DNA from 4 places in the Serratia rhizosphaerae genome. Region 1 is predicted to be linked to each of the others. Evidence: predicted binding sites of a transcription regulator. Region 1 holds the regulator's gene; each other region holds the start of a gene.
What was found. Region 1 encodes PurR, which represses purine synthesis genes. Its sites were predicted from a motif close to CANGCAAACGTTTGCNTG; they were not measured.
Positions count from the first base shown of each region.

Region 2: FO014_RS00130 (nucleoside-specific channel-forming protein Tsx) is a predicted target of PurR. The motif match lies at 1,742-1,759, and genes of this name have one in related genera.
Region 3: purM (phosphoribosylformylglycinamidine cyclo-ligase) is a predicted target of PurR. The motif match lies at 1,422-1,439, and genes of this name have one in related genera.
Region 4: FO014_RS12120 (NCS2 family permease) is a predicted target of PurR. The motif match lies at 1,508-1,525, and genes of this name have one in related genera.

Region 1 is NZ_CP041764.1:4,943,389-4,947,062, forward strand. It holds gene sodB (superoxide dismutase [Fe]) at 1-566, shown strand, start outside; gene cydH (cytochrome bd-I oxidase subunit CydH) at 634-723, opposite strand; gene purR (HTH-type transcriptional repressor PurR) at 1,110-2,135, shown strand; gene punR (DNA-binding transcriptional activator PunR) at 2,155-3,087, opposite strand; gene punC (purine nucleoside transporter PunC) at 3,209-3,674, shown strand, end outside.
Region 2 is NZ_CP041764.1:25,114-28,787, forward strand. It holds gene FO014_RS23725 (hypothetical protein) at 476-652, shown strand; gene FO014_RS00130 (nucleoside-specific channel-forming protein Tsx) at 702-1,577, opposite strand; gene FO014_RS00135 (hypothetical protein) at 1,985-2,257, opposite strand; gene yddG (aromatic amino acid DMT transporter YddG) at 2,346-3,236, opposite strand; gene FO014_RS00145 (APC family permease) at 3,350-3,674, opposite strand, start outside.
Region 3 is NZ_CP041764.1:3,601,815-3,605,488, reverse strand. It holds gene uraA (uracil permease) at 1-563, opposite strand, end outside; gene upp (uracil phosphoribosyltransferase) at 642-1,268, opposite strand; gene purM (phosphoribosylformylglycinamidine cyclo-ligase) at 1,526-2,563, shown strand; gene purN (phosphoribosylglycinamide formyltransferase) at 2,563-3,201, shown strand; gene speG (spermidine N1-acetyltransferase) at 3,314-3,674, shown strand, end outside.
Region 4 is NZ_CP041764.1:2,596,744-2,600,417, forward strand. It holds gene FO014_RS12105 (lipocalin-like domain-containing protein) at 1-210, shown strand, start outside; gene FO014_RS12110 (glutathione S-transferase family protein) at 207-875, shown strand; gene FO014_RS12115 (VOC family protein) at 922-1,326, shown strand; gene FO014_RS12120 (NCS2 family permease) at 1,659-3,020, shown strand; gene FO014_RS12125 (Na+/H+ antiporter) at 3,195-3,674, shown strand, end outside.

The DNA.
Region 1 (3,674 bases):
TACCTGCATTACCGTACGCAAAAGACGCTCTCGAACCGCACATTTCCGCTGAAACGCTGGAATACCACTACGGCAAGCACCACAATACCTACGTGGTGAACCTGAACAACCTGGTGAAAGGCAGCGAGTTCGAAGGTAAAACCCTGGAAGAGATCGTGAAAACCTCGACCGGCGGCGTATTCAACAACGCGGCGCAGGTGTGGAACCACACCTTCTACTGGCACTGCCTGTCGCCTCAGGGCGGCGGCGAGCCAACCGGCGCGGTGGCGGATGCCATCAATCAGGCTTTCGGCTCTTTCGCCGCGTTTAAAGAAGCGTTCACCAAATCCGCTGTCGGCAACTTCGGCGCAGGCTGGACCTGGCTGGTGAAAAAAGCAGACGGTTCACTGGCGATCGTCAACACCTCCAACGCGGCTACCCCGCTGACCGGTGAAGACAAACCGCTGCTGACCGTGGACGTGTGGGAACACGCTTACTACATTGATTACCGCAATGCGCGTCCTAACTACCTGGAAAACTTCTGGGCGTTGGTAAACTGGGCGTTCGTGGCGGAAAATCTGGCATAAGCGCCGGTTAACCCGCAAACAGAAAAGGCGCAGTAATTACTGCGCCTTTTTATATTTCGCAGAACAATCAGTTCAGCGCAGCGGTAAAGCTAAAGGCGATAATCATCACCAACGCACATACGGTGGTGAACAATGACAATTTCAACTCGGTTTCCATCAGAAACTCCCTTATCTGTTTCGCGACGCCAGCATAAAGCCCCCAGCGTTAATGGGTCAAATGATTTTCCCACAGTTCACGGCCATTCCCCATTGATTTTGCGCAACGCCCGATCGTGTTGCGGCAAAAAAGAGGCCAATATAAAAATATTGCCCGCATTCCTGGCGGATAATACCGATTTCCTCTTCCACTTTTGCGCAATATACGCCAAAATTCGCAGTTCACTGCTGCGTACCGGCCAATAAGCCCCTCCAAACCAAGCAAGCGGCTTACGACTTCCAAACTAAAAACTACGTTTTCGAGATTTTGGAGAAGGATCTGCGCAGGCAAACGATTAACAACATGCTTACATACTGCAAACATGTGAGTTCAGGAGTCATCTTTACATGGCAACGATTAAAGATGTGGCCAAACGCGCGGGCGTTTCCACCACCACCGTTTCGCACGTCATCAATAAGACCCGTTTCGTCGCCGAAGAGACTAAAGCGGCGGTCTGGGCCGCCATTAAAGAGCTGCACTATTCACCCAGCGCGGTTGCGCGCAGCCTGAAGGTCAACCACACCAAATCCATCGGCCTGCTGGCGACCTCCAGCGAAGCCCCCTATTTTGCCGAAGTGATTGAGGCCGTGGAAAACAGCTGCTACAGCAAAGGCTACACCCTGATTCTGTGCAACTCGCACAACAATCTGGACAAGCAGCGCGCCTATCTGGCAATGCTGGCGCAAAAGCGCGTCGATGGCCTGCTGGTAATGTGTTCCGAATACCCCGATCAGCTGCTCGGCATGCTGGAAGACCACCGTAATATTCCGATGGTGGTGATGGACTGGGGCGTGGCGCGCAGCGACTTTACCGACACCATTATCGATAACGCCTTCGAAGGCGGCTATCTGGCGGGCCGCTATCTGATCGAGCGCGGCCACCGTGAGATCGGCGCCATTCCAGGCCAGCTGTCGCGCAACACCGGCGGCGGCCGCCATCAGGGTTTCCTGAAGGCCCTGCAGGAGGCCAATGTCGAGTTGCGCAACGAGTGGATCGTCCAGGGCGACTTCGAGCCGGAGTCCGGCTATAAGGCAATGCACCAGATCCTGTCGCAAAAGCACCGCCCGACGGCGGTGTTCTGCGGCGGCGATATTATGGCGATGGGCGCCATTTGCGCCGCGGACGAGCTGGGCCTGCGCGTACCGCAGGATATTTCGGTGATCGGCTATGATAACGTGCGCAACGCGCGCTACTTCACCCCGGCCCTGACCACGGTGCACCAGCCGAAAGAGCGCCTGGGCGAAATGGCCTTCACCATGCTGCTGGACCGCATTATCAGCAAGCGCGAGGAGTCGCAGGTGATCGAAGTCCATCCTAAACTGATCGAACGGCGCTCCGTGGCCGACGGTCCCTTTATCGATTACCGCCGCTAATTGCGACCGGCCGGTGCGCCTACTCCTCTGCCGGCCCCGCTTCCTCTTCTTCGCTCAGCCACTCATGATTCAGCGTCTCGCTGTCCCCCAGATAATCCAGCAGCCAGGCGATGGCCGGCGACTGATTAGGTTGCTGCCAGGTCAAACAGCAGGCGCTGGGCGGAAACGGTTCGTGCAGCTGCAGCACCGCCAGCTCGCCGCGCGCCACCAGCGGCAACACCCTGTGCGCCGGCGCCATGCCGACGCATAAACCGCCACGCAGGCAATCCACCGCCGACACCCAGTCCGGCACCACCAGGCGGCGCTGGTTGTCCAGCGACCAGGTCACTCGCTTGGGCAGATTGCGCGACGTATCCTCCAGCAACAGCGCCGGATAGGGACGCAGCTGTTCATCACTGAGCGCGCCGTTCAGCCCGGCCAGCGGATGATCGGCGCTGACCACGCACAGCCAGTTCATAAAGCCCATATCGCGAAAGGCGAACCCGCCGCCGGCGGGCACTGCGCGCGTGGCGCCGATGGCCATTTCGGCGCGGCCATCCACCAGCGCATCCCATACGCCGTTGAACACTTCCGGCTGCAGCAGCAGTTCAACGTCCGGGAAATGACGATAGAAATCCAGTACCAGCTGTCGGCAGCGCTGCGGCTTAACAATCAGATCGACGGCGATCTTCACCTGCCCGCGCCAGCCGTTGGCGACCTGCTGGCACTGACGGCGCGTGTCGAGCATTTTTTTGATGACAGCGCGTGACTCCTGGACAAACAGCGCCCCCGCCGGCGTCAGCATGACGTCGCGATGGCGCCGCTCAAACAGCGGCACCGCCAGCCACTGCTCCAACTGGCGCACGGTATAGCTGACCGCGGAAGGAACGCGGTGCAGCTCCTGCGCCGCCGCGCTGAAACTGCCGGTACGCGCCACGGCGTCGACCACATCCAGTGAATATTCAGACCACATACGTTTGCCTGCAAAAATTTTCAAACCAGTATGCAAATATTACCGTTTCACAACCAGAGATCCAGCCGGATACACTGCGCGGCGTGAAAACCTGCATCACAAATAACGACTGAGAACCACTATGCGAAACTTTGGATTTATGTTTTATCTGGCCGGCCTGAGTATGCTCGGCTTTCTGGCCACGGATATGTACCTGCCGGCCTTCGGCATGATGCAGAAAGATCTGCAGATTTCTCCCGGCGCCATTAGCGCCAGCCTGAGCATCTTCCTGGCTGGCTTTGCCTTTGCGCAACTGCTGTGGGGGCCCTTGTCCGACAAACTGGGACGCAAACCGGTGCTGCTGATTGGCCTGGCGCTGTTTGGGCTGGGTTGCCTCGGCATGATGTGGGCGGACAACGCGCTGCAACTGTGGACGCTGCGCTTTATACAGGCGGTCGGCGTCTGCGCCGCCGCCGTGACCTGGCAGGCCATCGTGATCGACCGCTACCCGGGCAGCCGCGCCAACCAGGTGTTTGCCACCATTATGCCGTTGGTCGCTCTCTCACCGGCGCTGGCGCCGCTGGTCGGCGCCTGGCTGCTGAACCACC
Region 2 (3,674 bases), 180 kb from region 1:
GGGGAATTGTGCTGACTATAAGTATAATTTACCCCATAAAGAATGAGGAAAACTCTTATATTTGCGACATGGCGATTCTAATCATCCATACGCTGACGTTTATCACCTGCTTGGTGGTGGATTATCCCGTCATCCGTTGATAATAGCGTATCAACGCATAATTATTCAGCTCCGCTGCCGTCATAACTAAAATGTACTTGCGACGCCACCAGCGTTCCAGTAGTTTGAATAACGCGTCATTGCCGGGAGCCTTCCCGGCGATCATGGCGCGCCTCACGCAGCACCATTTCATCCATACAGTCTATGAATCATCCGTTTCCCGCGCGGTATGCGGGACCTTTTTTCTATGACTATCAATACCCTTAGCAAAACTAAGTGTTGAGATTTTGTTGTCGATATCTTAAATTTGTTCTCGGAGAAACCTTACCTCCCGTGACGAGCCGATAGGCCCCGCGGGCGCTCAGGAGCAAAAGCAATGCAAATGACACTCATGGAATACATCACGCGGCATTTCAATGGCGACCTTAGCCGTTATGCACAAGCGGAAGGCGTAAGCTGTGAACAAATCATCAAGTGGATTGACAACGAATGCTATGTCATTAAAGGACGGCTATTTATGCCGGTCAAACACTTGCCCAGCCAGGACGCCTAAGTGATGGAGCAAAAAACCCCGCCAATGCGGGGTTTTTTGTTGCGCAGGATCAGAAGTTGTAACCCACCACCAGGTAGTAGCCCCAGCCGGTTGACTTGATCGGCCCCTGCGGCGTGCCGATATCCACACCATCCTGCCACTGACCGCCGTTATGGAAGTAACGCGCCACGACCGAGTAGTGCCAGTGGTCGTAGTTCAGCGCCAAAATATGGCTGGAGGCGATGGAGTTGCTGGTCCGCGCCTGACGGCCATTCACCGTAAAGTCATCCTTGCCCAGATCGGAACCGAAGTCGAAGTTCGTGAAGCCGATATAGCTCAGGTTGCCGCCCCACACCTGGGTCAGCGGCACGAAGTACTTAATTTTGAAACGGTAGCCGTCCCAGCTGTTTTCATTGGCCGCACCGTAGTTCTGCCACTGATACTTGGCATAGATGTTCATCGACAGGCTCATCGGCAGGCCGGTATCGATATCGGTGCCCAGCCCCATATACCAAGTGTTCTGACGCGACGCCTTGTTACGGCCCATATCGTAAATATAGTTGTTGGCGAAGTACCACTCTTTAAACGGTCCGAACGCCAGGCTGGTGCCGGTCAGCTTATCGATGGAGAAACGCGGCTCGATCTCCATAAACATCGGCGAACCTTTATCCCAGATGCCACGGTCCGGCGTATTGCCAACGCCGAAGAATTTCGGCACGTCGATGTAGCCGTAGAAATCGAACCATTCGTGCTTGGCGAAGGCTTCATATTCCAGATAGACGTCGTTGTTAAGCTGTGGCCCGAAGCGAGTATGGTAACTGCCCACCACGTTCACACTTTGATGCCACCAATCCGAGACAAACTCGCTGTCTTTACTATCCGCCACTGATGCTGCACTGTAAGACGCCGCAAGAAGAACGCCTGCTGCGAGAGCTATTTTTTTCATTTTATTACCACATGCTTAAAGGGCTATTCGCTGCCCGTTAGAAAAAGATGACAAATAAGTCTGACCCCTACAGGGTGTAAACAAGCGTTACCCACTCAGATCACCGGCGCATTATAGAAATCTCCGATGGTAGGAATCTGTGATCTAGCCACCTGTTTTGCGAATAGGTAATCGATTGCGTTCACATTTGTCAAATTATGTTTCACGAAAATTCATAATCAATGTGATTTTTATCATCAGTGGTGTTTTTTCAGGCAACAGCATGACGCACGACAGCCAGCCGCCCGGAGAGCACATCAAGGATAAGATACGGTGATGAAGAAGCAGCGATGTTTCGTCGGCAAGCCAGTGCCGCCGACGAACTGAGACGTGTGATACAGGATGCCGCACGCGCTGAGCCAATGGCTTCAGCGTGTGCCCGGCACCGCCTTGGCGATATTTTCCTTACGGAAGACCACCTCGTCGCCGCGTGCAATCTCCCACTCCTGCGGGGGGATGTCCGTTTTCGGCGCGGCGGCGACCACCGCGCCATATATCTGCCGGCCTGCGCGGCGCAGGATGTTTACATCAAGTTGATATTCATGCCGTAAATTAGCCGTCGTCAGCCGTACGGTGTCGCCGTACATAAACGTCTGATCGTCAATCGCCGGCTGGGGAAGAAACTGGATATCACTGCGCATAGTTCACGTTCCTTCAGCAAGAAGACGTTATATGATCTTAGTCTAATTTCCCCGCCGGGGCGCTGTTTACACACGAAAACCGCACCGTTCAGCCGCGGGTGGCACGCCAACAGACCAGCGAACCAACGATCACCATCCCCACCCCTTGCCAGAAGCTGACGGTCAACGCCGTATTAAGCATCACGGCAGCAAAGAGTGAAGAGAGCACCGGAGCGAAGTAGGAGGCCGTCGCCAGCAACGTCATATTGCCGTGCAGGATGCCAATGTTCCATAAGGCATAGCCGGCCCCCATCGCCACGCCGGCGCACAGCAGCATCAGCGTTATCGGCCAGTGAAAATGCAAGGCACCCTCCGCACTGACGCCATACTTCCCCCACAGCGCCAACGCCGTCAGGGCGGTAAACAGCGCTACGCCGTTTTTCCCCTGCGCCAGCCTTCTGGTCACGCTGCAGTACAGCGCCCAGATAACCGCGCCGCTGAAGGCCAGGGTGTAGCTCAGTGGGTTACTGCGTACGTTGCCCAGCATCTGTTGCAGCGACCAGGCGCCCTCCCCGCTCATGATCCAGCCGATGCCGAACAGCGCCAGCAACAGGCCAGGCAGCACCCACCATGTCGCCTTTTGTCCGTTGAACAAGATCGCCATCAATACCGTCAGGCTGGGCCATAGGTAGTTAATCATGCCCAGCTCAATCGCCTGCATCCGGTTGTCGGCATAGCCCAGCGATAGTGACAGACAGATTTCATAAGCGACAAACAGCACGCTGCCGTACAACAGGTAAACGCGGGGGAATGTTGACAACTTTGGTATGCCCATCACCAGCAACAAGAAAAGCGCGCCGACGCTGTAGATCATCGCTGCGCCGCCAATCGGGCCAAGCCCTTCGCTCACGCTGCGGATCAGGCCTATAACACTGCTCCAAAATACAATGGCTAATAGCCCCAGTAATGTGGCTTTATGGGATACGGCGAGAGGTGACATCCGATGATTTCCAATGAATTCCTTTTCCAAGATTTCACTGTACCCCGACCGGACCGGAAAAAGAAGGCGTCGCGTCTGAACAGCGGGCGCGGCAAGCCGCGCCCGCTTAGCGATTACGGCAACGGCTGACGCTCAAACTGCGGCGGCGGCTGGCGGAAGCGCCGGGTCAGGTACGCCAGATAAATCACGCCTGCCCCGGCCCAGCACAGCCCCATAGTCAGCGAACTTTTCTCCAGGTTCAGCCACAGCACGCCGACGGTCAGCGCCCCCACCAGCGGCAGGAACAGGAATTGGAAACGATCTTTCCAGGTTTTATTGCGCCCTTCGCGGATAAAGAAGTGGCTGATCACCGACAGATTGACAAAGGTAAAGGCCACCAGCGCGCCGAAATTGATCAGTGCGGTGGCGGTGACCAGATCGAACGACAGCGCGGACAGC
Region 3 (3,674 bases), 1.3 Mb from region 1:
CCGATCAGAATCGGGATAATCGCCAAAAATCCACGGAACAGCACCGAACCGAGAATGGTGACACCCAGCGTCACCAGCGAAATGGTGATGGTGGTGCCGTCCGCTGCTGCGCCGTCCGCCGGCAGCAGCCCTGCCATATTGGCCGCCACACCCGCCAGTTCAAGACCGATAACCGCAACAATCGCCCCCATCGCCGCCGGCGGGAACATCACGTCGAGCCAGCCGGTGCCGGCTTTCTTGACGATCAGCGCCACCAGACAAAACAGCAGGCCGCAGACGATAAAGCCGCCGAGCGCCAGTTCATAACCCAGCGGCAACAGCAGCAGCACCGGTGAAATAAAGGCAAAGCTGGATCCCAGATAGGCCGGAATCTTGCCTTTACAGATAAACAGATACAGCAACGTGCCGACGCCGTTAAACAGCAGCACCGTGGCCGGGTTAATCTTGAACAGGATCGGCACCAGCACGGTGGCGCCAAACATGGCGAACAGATGCTGAAGGCTGAGCGGAATGGTCTGCAGCAGCGGCGGGCGCTCGCTGACGCCAATGGCGCGACGGGTCATGGGTGTTTTTCCTCGTGCTTATTGATTTTATAAGTTGTAAGCCAAAAAAAAGCCGACTCGTTAAGTCGGCTAATTATCTTATTTGGTACCAAATATCTTGTCGCCGGCATCACCCAGCCCCGGCACGATGTAACCGTGCTCATTCAGGCACTGATCGATGGACGCGGTATACAGCTCAACGTCAGGGTGCGCTTTTTCCAGCGCTTTGATCCCTTCCGGCGCCGCCACCAATACCAGCACCTTAATGCTACTGCAGCCGGCCTTCTTCAACAGATCGATCGTGGCGATCATCGAGCCGCCGGTCGCCAGCATCGGGTCAACCACCAGCGCCATGCGCTCTTCAATATTGGACACCAGCTTCTGGAAATACGGCACCGGCTCCAGGGTTTCTTCGTCGCGATAAACGCCGACCACGCTGATGCGCGCGCTAGGCACGTGCTCCAGTACCCCTTCCATCATGCCGAGACCGGCACGCAGGATCGGCACTACGGTAATTTTTTTCCCTTTAATCTGTTCAACTTCAACCGGCCCGCACCAGCCTTCAATCGTGACCGTCTCGGTAGCCAGATCGGCGGTCGCTTCATAGGTCAACAAACTCCCCACTTCAGAAGCCAGCTCACGAAAGCGTTTGGTGCTGATTTCGTGATCGCGCATCAGGCCAAGCTTGTGTTTTACCAGCGGGTGTTTCACCTCAACGATCTTCATCATTTTTCTCCTATTAAGGTGGTTGACGGCCAAAAAAATCGCGGGATTATACCGCCTTTTTCCCGCTGCGCCACCCACAATGGCCCGATCGGGATCAACAAAAGTATGATTATCAGTATAGGGGATGAAAATGTAGATCGGCCTCACAAGCCGCTCGCAAACGTTTGCCTGCACTGTTAGAATTGCCGCGCCGGGTTCCGGAAGCAAAGGCCGGAAGCCCCGTTTTTCAATCCGCAAACCGTCGTGGGGATCGCGCAGTGACCGACAAAACCTCTCTCAGCTATAAAGACGCAGGTGTCGATATCGATGCTGGCAATGCATTGGTAGACCGTATCAAAGGTGTAGTAAAACAGACCCGTCGCCCGGAAGTGATGGGAGGGTTGGGCGGTTTTGGCGCGCTGTGCGCGTTGCCGCAGAAATACCGCGAACCGGTGCTGGTTTCCGGCACTGACGGCGTGGGCACCAAACTGCGTCTGGCCATGGATCTGAAGCGTCACGACACCATCGGCATCGATCTGGTGGCCATGTGCGTCAACGACCTGGTGGTACAGGGCGCAGAGCCGCTGTTCTTCCTGGATTACTACGCCACCGGCAAGCTGGACGTCGACACCGCCGCCAGCGTCATAACCGGCATCGCCGAAGGCTGTAAACAGTCCGGCTGCGCGCTGGTAGGCGGCGAAACCGCTGAAATGCCGGGCATGTACCACGGCGACGACTATGACGTGGCCGGCTTCTGCGTCGGCGTGGTCGAAAAGTCTGAAATCATCGACGGCAGCAAGGTGCAGGCCGGCGACGCGCTGATCGCGCTGGGCGCTTCCGGCCCGCACTCCAACGGCTACTCGCTGGTGCGTAAAATCCTCGAGGTCAGCAATACCGACCCGACCACCACTCAGCTGGACGGCAAACCGCTGGCCGACCACCTGCTGGCGCCGACTAAAATCTACGTGAAATCGGTACTGGAACTGATCGCCAACCGCGAGGTGCACGCCATCGCCCACCTGACCGGCGGCGGCTTCTGGGAAAATATCCCGCGCGTACTGCCGGAAGGCATGCAGGCGGTGATCGATGAATCCAGCTGGCAGTGGCCGGCGGTGTTCAACTGGCTGCAGCAGGCGGGTAACGTCAGCCGTCACGAAATGTACCGCACCTTTAACTGCGGCGTCGGGATGCTGATTGCCCTGCCGGAAAGCGAAGTAGAGGCCGCCATCGCCCTGCTGAACGCGGCAGGTGAAAAAGCCTGGAAAATCGGTAAACTCACTGCATCTTCCGACGAACAGCAAGTGGTCATTCAGTGATGAAAAAGATTGTGGTGTTGATCTCCGGCCAGGGGAGTAATCTCCAGGCGCTGATCGACGCCTGCCAGCAGGGGCGGATCGCCGCCGAGATCGTCGCAGTATTCAGCAACAAGGCGCAGGCCTATGGTCTGCAACGCGCCGAGGCGGCAGGCATTGCCGCCCACGCGCTGGATGCCAAAGCCTTTGCCGACCGCCAGGCGTTTGACGACGCGCTGGCGGACGCCATCGACCAGTACCAGCCGGATCTGGTGGTGCTGGCCGGCTATATGCGCATTCTCAGCGCGCCGTTCGTCCAGCGCTATGCCGGCCGGATGCTGAATATCCACCCTTCTCTGCTGCCGAAATATCCGGGTCTGCATACCCATCGCCAGGCGATCGACAACGGCGATGACGAGCACGGCACTTCGGTGCACTTCGTCACCGAGCAGCTCGACGGCGGGCCGGTTATTCTGCAGGCCAAAGTGCCGATCTTCCCCGGCGACGAAGAAGATGAGGTGGTTGAGCGGGTACAGGTGCAGGAGCATACCCTCTATCCGCTGGTGGTCGGCTGGTTCGTCGATGGCCGTCTGGCGATGCGCGACAACGCCGCCTGGCTGGACGGCGAACGCCTGCCCGAACAGGGGCACGCCGCCGACTGAGCGTACTTTCTAAACCAATCCTCAACGGCGTCCTCCGGCGCCGTTTTTTTTACCTCTTCTGGCCGACTCAACGCTATACTTCCCCGTATGTCAGTCACATAGGAGAATACACATGCCTGGTTCCGCCAGCGTCCGCTTACGCCCACTGGAGCGGGATGATTTAACCTTTGTCCATCAGATGGACAATAACGCCAGCGTCATGCGCTACTGGTTCGAAGAGCCTTATGAAGCCTTTGTCGAACTGTCCGACCTGTACGATAAACATATCCACGATCAGAGCGAACGTCGCTTTATCATTGAGCACGAAGGGGCGAAGGTCGGCCTGGTCGAGCTGGTGGAGATCGACCATATTCACCGTCGGGCGGAGTTCCAGATTATTATCGACCCGACGCATCAGGGTAAAGGCTACGCCAGCACCGCCGCCAAACTGGCGATGGACTACGGCTTCTCCGTTCTGAACCTGTATAAGCTGT
Region 4 (3,674 bases), 2.3 Mb from region 1:
TACTTTGGTCGCTACCAGATTGATGAGCCGGACCAGCGCGTGATCCATCAGGTTGAAGGTTGTTCGTTTCCCAACTGGGTGGGCAGCCGTCAGGTGCGCTTTTATACTTTTGTCGGCGATAAGCTGACGCTGCGCACCGCGCCGCTGCAAATCGGTAACGGCGTGCAGATTGGCGAGCTGGTCTGGCAGCGCATCGGGGACGTCGGATGATCATTGTGCACCATCTGAATAACTCGCGCTCGCAGCCTATTTTGTGGTTTTTAGAAGAGCTGGCGCAGCCCTATCAGGTGCAGCGTTATCAGCGTGAGTCGGGAAGCCTGCTGGCGCCGCCGGCGTTAAAGAAAATCCATCCGCTGGGTAAGTCGCCGGTGATTGTCGACGGCGATTTGACGCTGGCCGAGTCCGGCGCAATCATCGAATATCTGCAGGAAGCCTACGATGCGCAGGGGCAGTTTATGCCCACCGACTTTCATGCGCGTCAGCAGTACCGCTACTGGCTGCACTATGCGGAAGGGTCGCTGATGCCGCTGCTGGTGATGAAGCTGGTGTTTGGCCGCCTCGGTCAGCCGCCGGTGCCGTTGCTGTTGCGCAAGCTGGCCGGCGCCATCGGTAAAGGGGTGCAGCGTAACTATCTCGATAGGCAGATCGCCGTGCACCGTGACTATCTGGAACAACACCTGCGCGCCAACCCCTGGTTTGCCGGTCATGATTTCAGCGCTGCCGATATCAAGATGAGTTTTCCGCTGGAGGCGATGGCCGCGCGCGGCGGCTTGGACGGCTGTCCGCAGCTGCGTGATTTTCTGCGGCGCATTCATCAGCGCCCGGCTTACCAGCGGGCGCTGGAGCAGGGCGGCCCTTATCATCTGCTGCTTTAACCGTCTGGACTATACTCGATAGGTCACTGCTTCTCGGAGATGGCCCATGACGACTCAAATCTTTGTGAATTTGCCGGTCAGCGATTTGCCCGCCTCGATGGATTTCTTTGGTCAGCTGGGCTTTGCATTCAATCAGCAGTTCACCGACGACAGCGCCGCCTGCATGGTGGTGAGCGACACCATCTATGTGATGCTGTTAACCCACGATAAATTCAAAATGTTTACCCCCAACCCGATCGGCGATGCCAAACGGGCCACGGAGGTGCTGCTTTGTCTGTCGCGGCCCAGCCGTGCGGCGGTGGACGATCTGGTTCGCAAGGCGATCGCCGCCGGCGGCAACACCTATAACCAGCCGCAGGACCATGGTTTTATGTACGGCCACGGCTTTCAGGATCTGGACGGCCATATTTGGGAGCTGATGTTTATGGAGCCGCAGGCCATGCCGTCCTGAGCACGGGAGCCTCATCATGCGGCGGCCGAGTCCGCCGCGCTCTGCGCCAGACGTTAAAATCGCCGGATCGACGACTTTCTGCTTTGCTCGTCGCGATCTTTAGTTGATCGGACGGTATAGAAGGCTGGATAATCGTTTGCTTCAGTAAAAACACTATAAATTCACCCGTACCTCATGCCGAGAGTTAATCGTTTGCCTTGTGCGCGGCCGCTATCTGCCGCGCGGTGCAAGGAATTGGGAGCAAACGTGACGGAAACGATTCTGTCCTGTCGGCTGCGGACGTTAAAAACACCTTCTGCAACAGACGAGCAGTGATTACAGGGGACAGCAACATGTCGAATTCTCAAGCGAATAACGCCGCAACAGCAAAAGGCGGGCTTGATGGTTATTTTAAAATTTCGCAGCGCGGCAGCAGCGTGCGGCAGGAAGTGGTGGCGGGCCTGACCACCTTTTTGGCGATGGTCTATTCGGTGATTGTGGTGCCGAGCATGCTGGGCAAGGCCGGTTTCCCGCCGACCGCGGTGTTCGTCGCCACCTGTCTGGTTGCCGGCTTCGGGTCGCTGCTGATGGGGCTGTGGGCGAATCTGCCGATGGCGATCGGCTGCGCCATTTCTTTAACGGCGTTTACCGCCTTCAGTCTGGTGCTGGGCCAGCAGATCAGCATTCCGGTGGCGTTGGGTGCGGTATGCCTGATGGGGCTGCTGTTTACCGTGATCTCGGTGACCGGCATCCGCTCATGGATCCTGCGTAACCTGCCGATGGGCGTGGCGCACGGCACCGGCATCGGTATTGGCCTGTTCCTGCTGCTGATCGCCGCCAACGGCGTCGGCCTGGTGGTGAAGAACCCGCTGGACGGGCTGCCGGTGGCGCTGGGCGCCTTTACCTCTTTCCCGGTGGTGATGACGCTGCTCGGGCTGGCGGTGATTTTCGGTCTGGAGAAGCTGCGGGTGCCGGGCGGCATTCTGCTGGTGATTATCGCCATCTCCGTTATCGGCCTGATTTTCGATCCGGCGGTGAAGTATCAGGGGCTGTTTGCCATGCCGAGTTTGGCCGATGAGCAGGGCAACTCGCTGATTTTCAGCCTGGATATTATGGGGGCACTGCAGCCGGTGGTGTTGCCGAGCGTGCTGGCGCTGGTAATGACCGCGGTGTTTGACGCTACCGGCACCATCCGCGCGGTGGCCGGGCAGGCGAACCTGCTGGATAAAGACGGCCAGATCGTCAGCGGCGGTAAGGCGCTGACCTCTGACTCGGTCAGCAGCATTTTCTCGGCGCTGGTGGGCGCGGCGCCGGCGGCGGTGTATATCGAATCGGCGGCGGGCACCGCAGCCGGCGGTAAAACCGGCCTGACCGCTACCGTGGTGGGGTTGCTGTTCCTGCTGATTCTGTTCCTGTCGCCGCTCTCCTACCTGGTGCCGGTGTATGCGACGGCGCCGGCGCTGATGTATGTCGGCCTGCTGATGCTCAGCAACGTCACCAAGCTGGACTTTGACGACTTTGTCGACGCGATGTCCGGCCTGCTGTGCGCGGTGTTTATCGTGCTGACCTGCAACATCGTTACCGGCATTATGCTGGGCTTCAGCGCGCTGGTGATCGGCCGCGTTTTCTCCGGTGAATGGCGTAAGCTGAATATCGGCACCGTCGTCATTGCCGTAGCGCTGGTGGTGTTTTACGCCGGTGGCTGGGCCATCTAAATCCTCTGCCGGGACGCGTTTGGCGCGTCCCGGTTTCAGATTACTCTCCTTAATCTATTTCGCCGTTTTGAAAGGCACAACAAGCTTTCACCGACGTAAAAAAAGTGATCTACTATTTGGCACATACTCTGGCAATGCGCCGTTGAGGTCGAAACCGTAGAGTCTAAGGAAAGCATGGAAATCTTTTTTACAATCCTCATTTTGATCCTGGTGGTCTCCCTGTCTGGGGTGGTGACGCGTATGTTGCCGTTCCAGGTGCCGCTCCCCTTAATGCAAATCGCCATCGGTGCGCTGTTGGCCTGGCCGCATTTCGGGCTGCACGTGGACTTCGATCCGGAACTGTTTTTAGTGCTGTTTATCCCGCCGCTGCTGTTTGCCGACGGCTGGAAAACGCCGATGCGCGAGTTTATTCATCATGGCCGCGAGGTGCTCGGGCTGGCGCTGGTGCTGGTGCTGATCACCGTGGTCGGCGTCGGTTACCTGATCTACCTGATGGTGCCGGGTATTCCGCTGGTGGCGGCGTTCGCGCTGGCGGCGGTGCTGTCGCCGACCGATGCCGTGGCGCTGTCCGGCATCGTCGGCAAAGGGCGTATCCCTAAACCGATTATGGGCGTGCTGGAGGGCGAGGCGCTGATGAACGACGCCTCCGGCCTG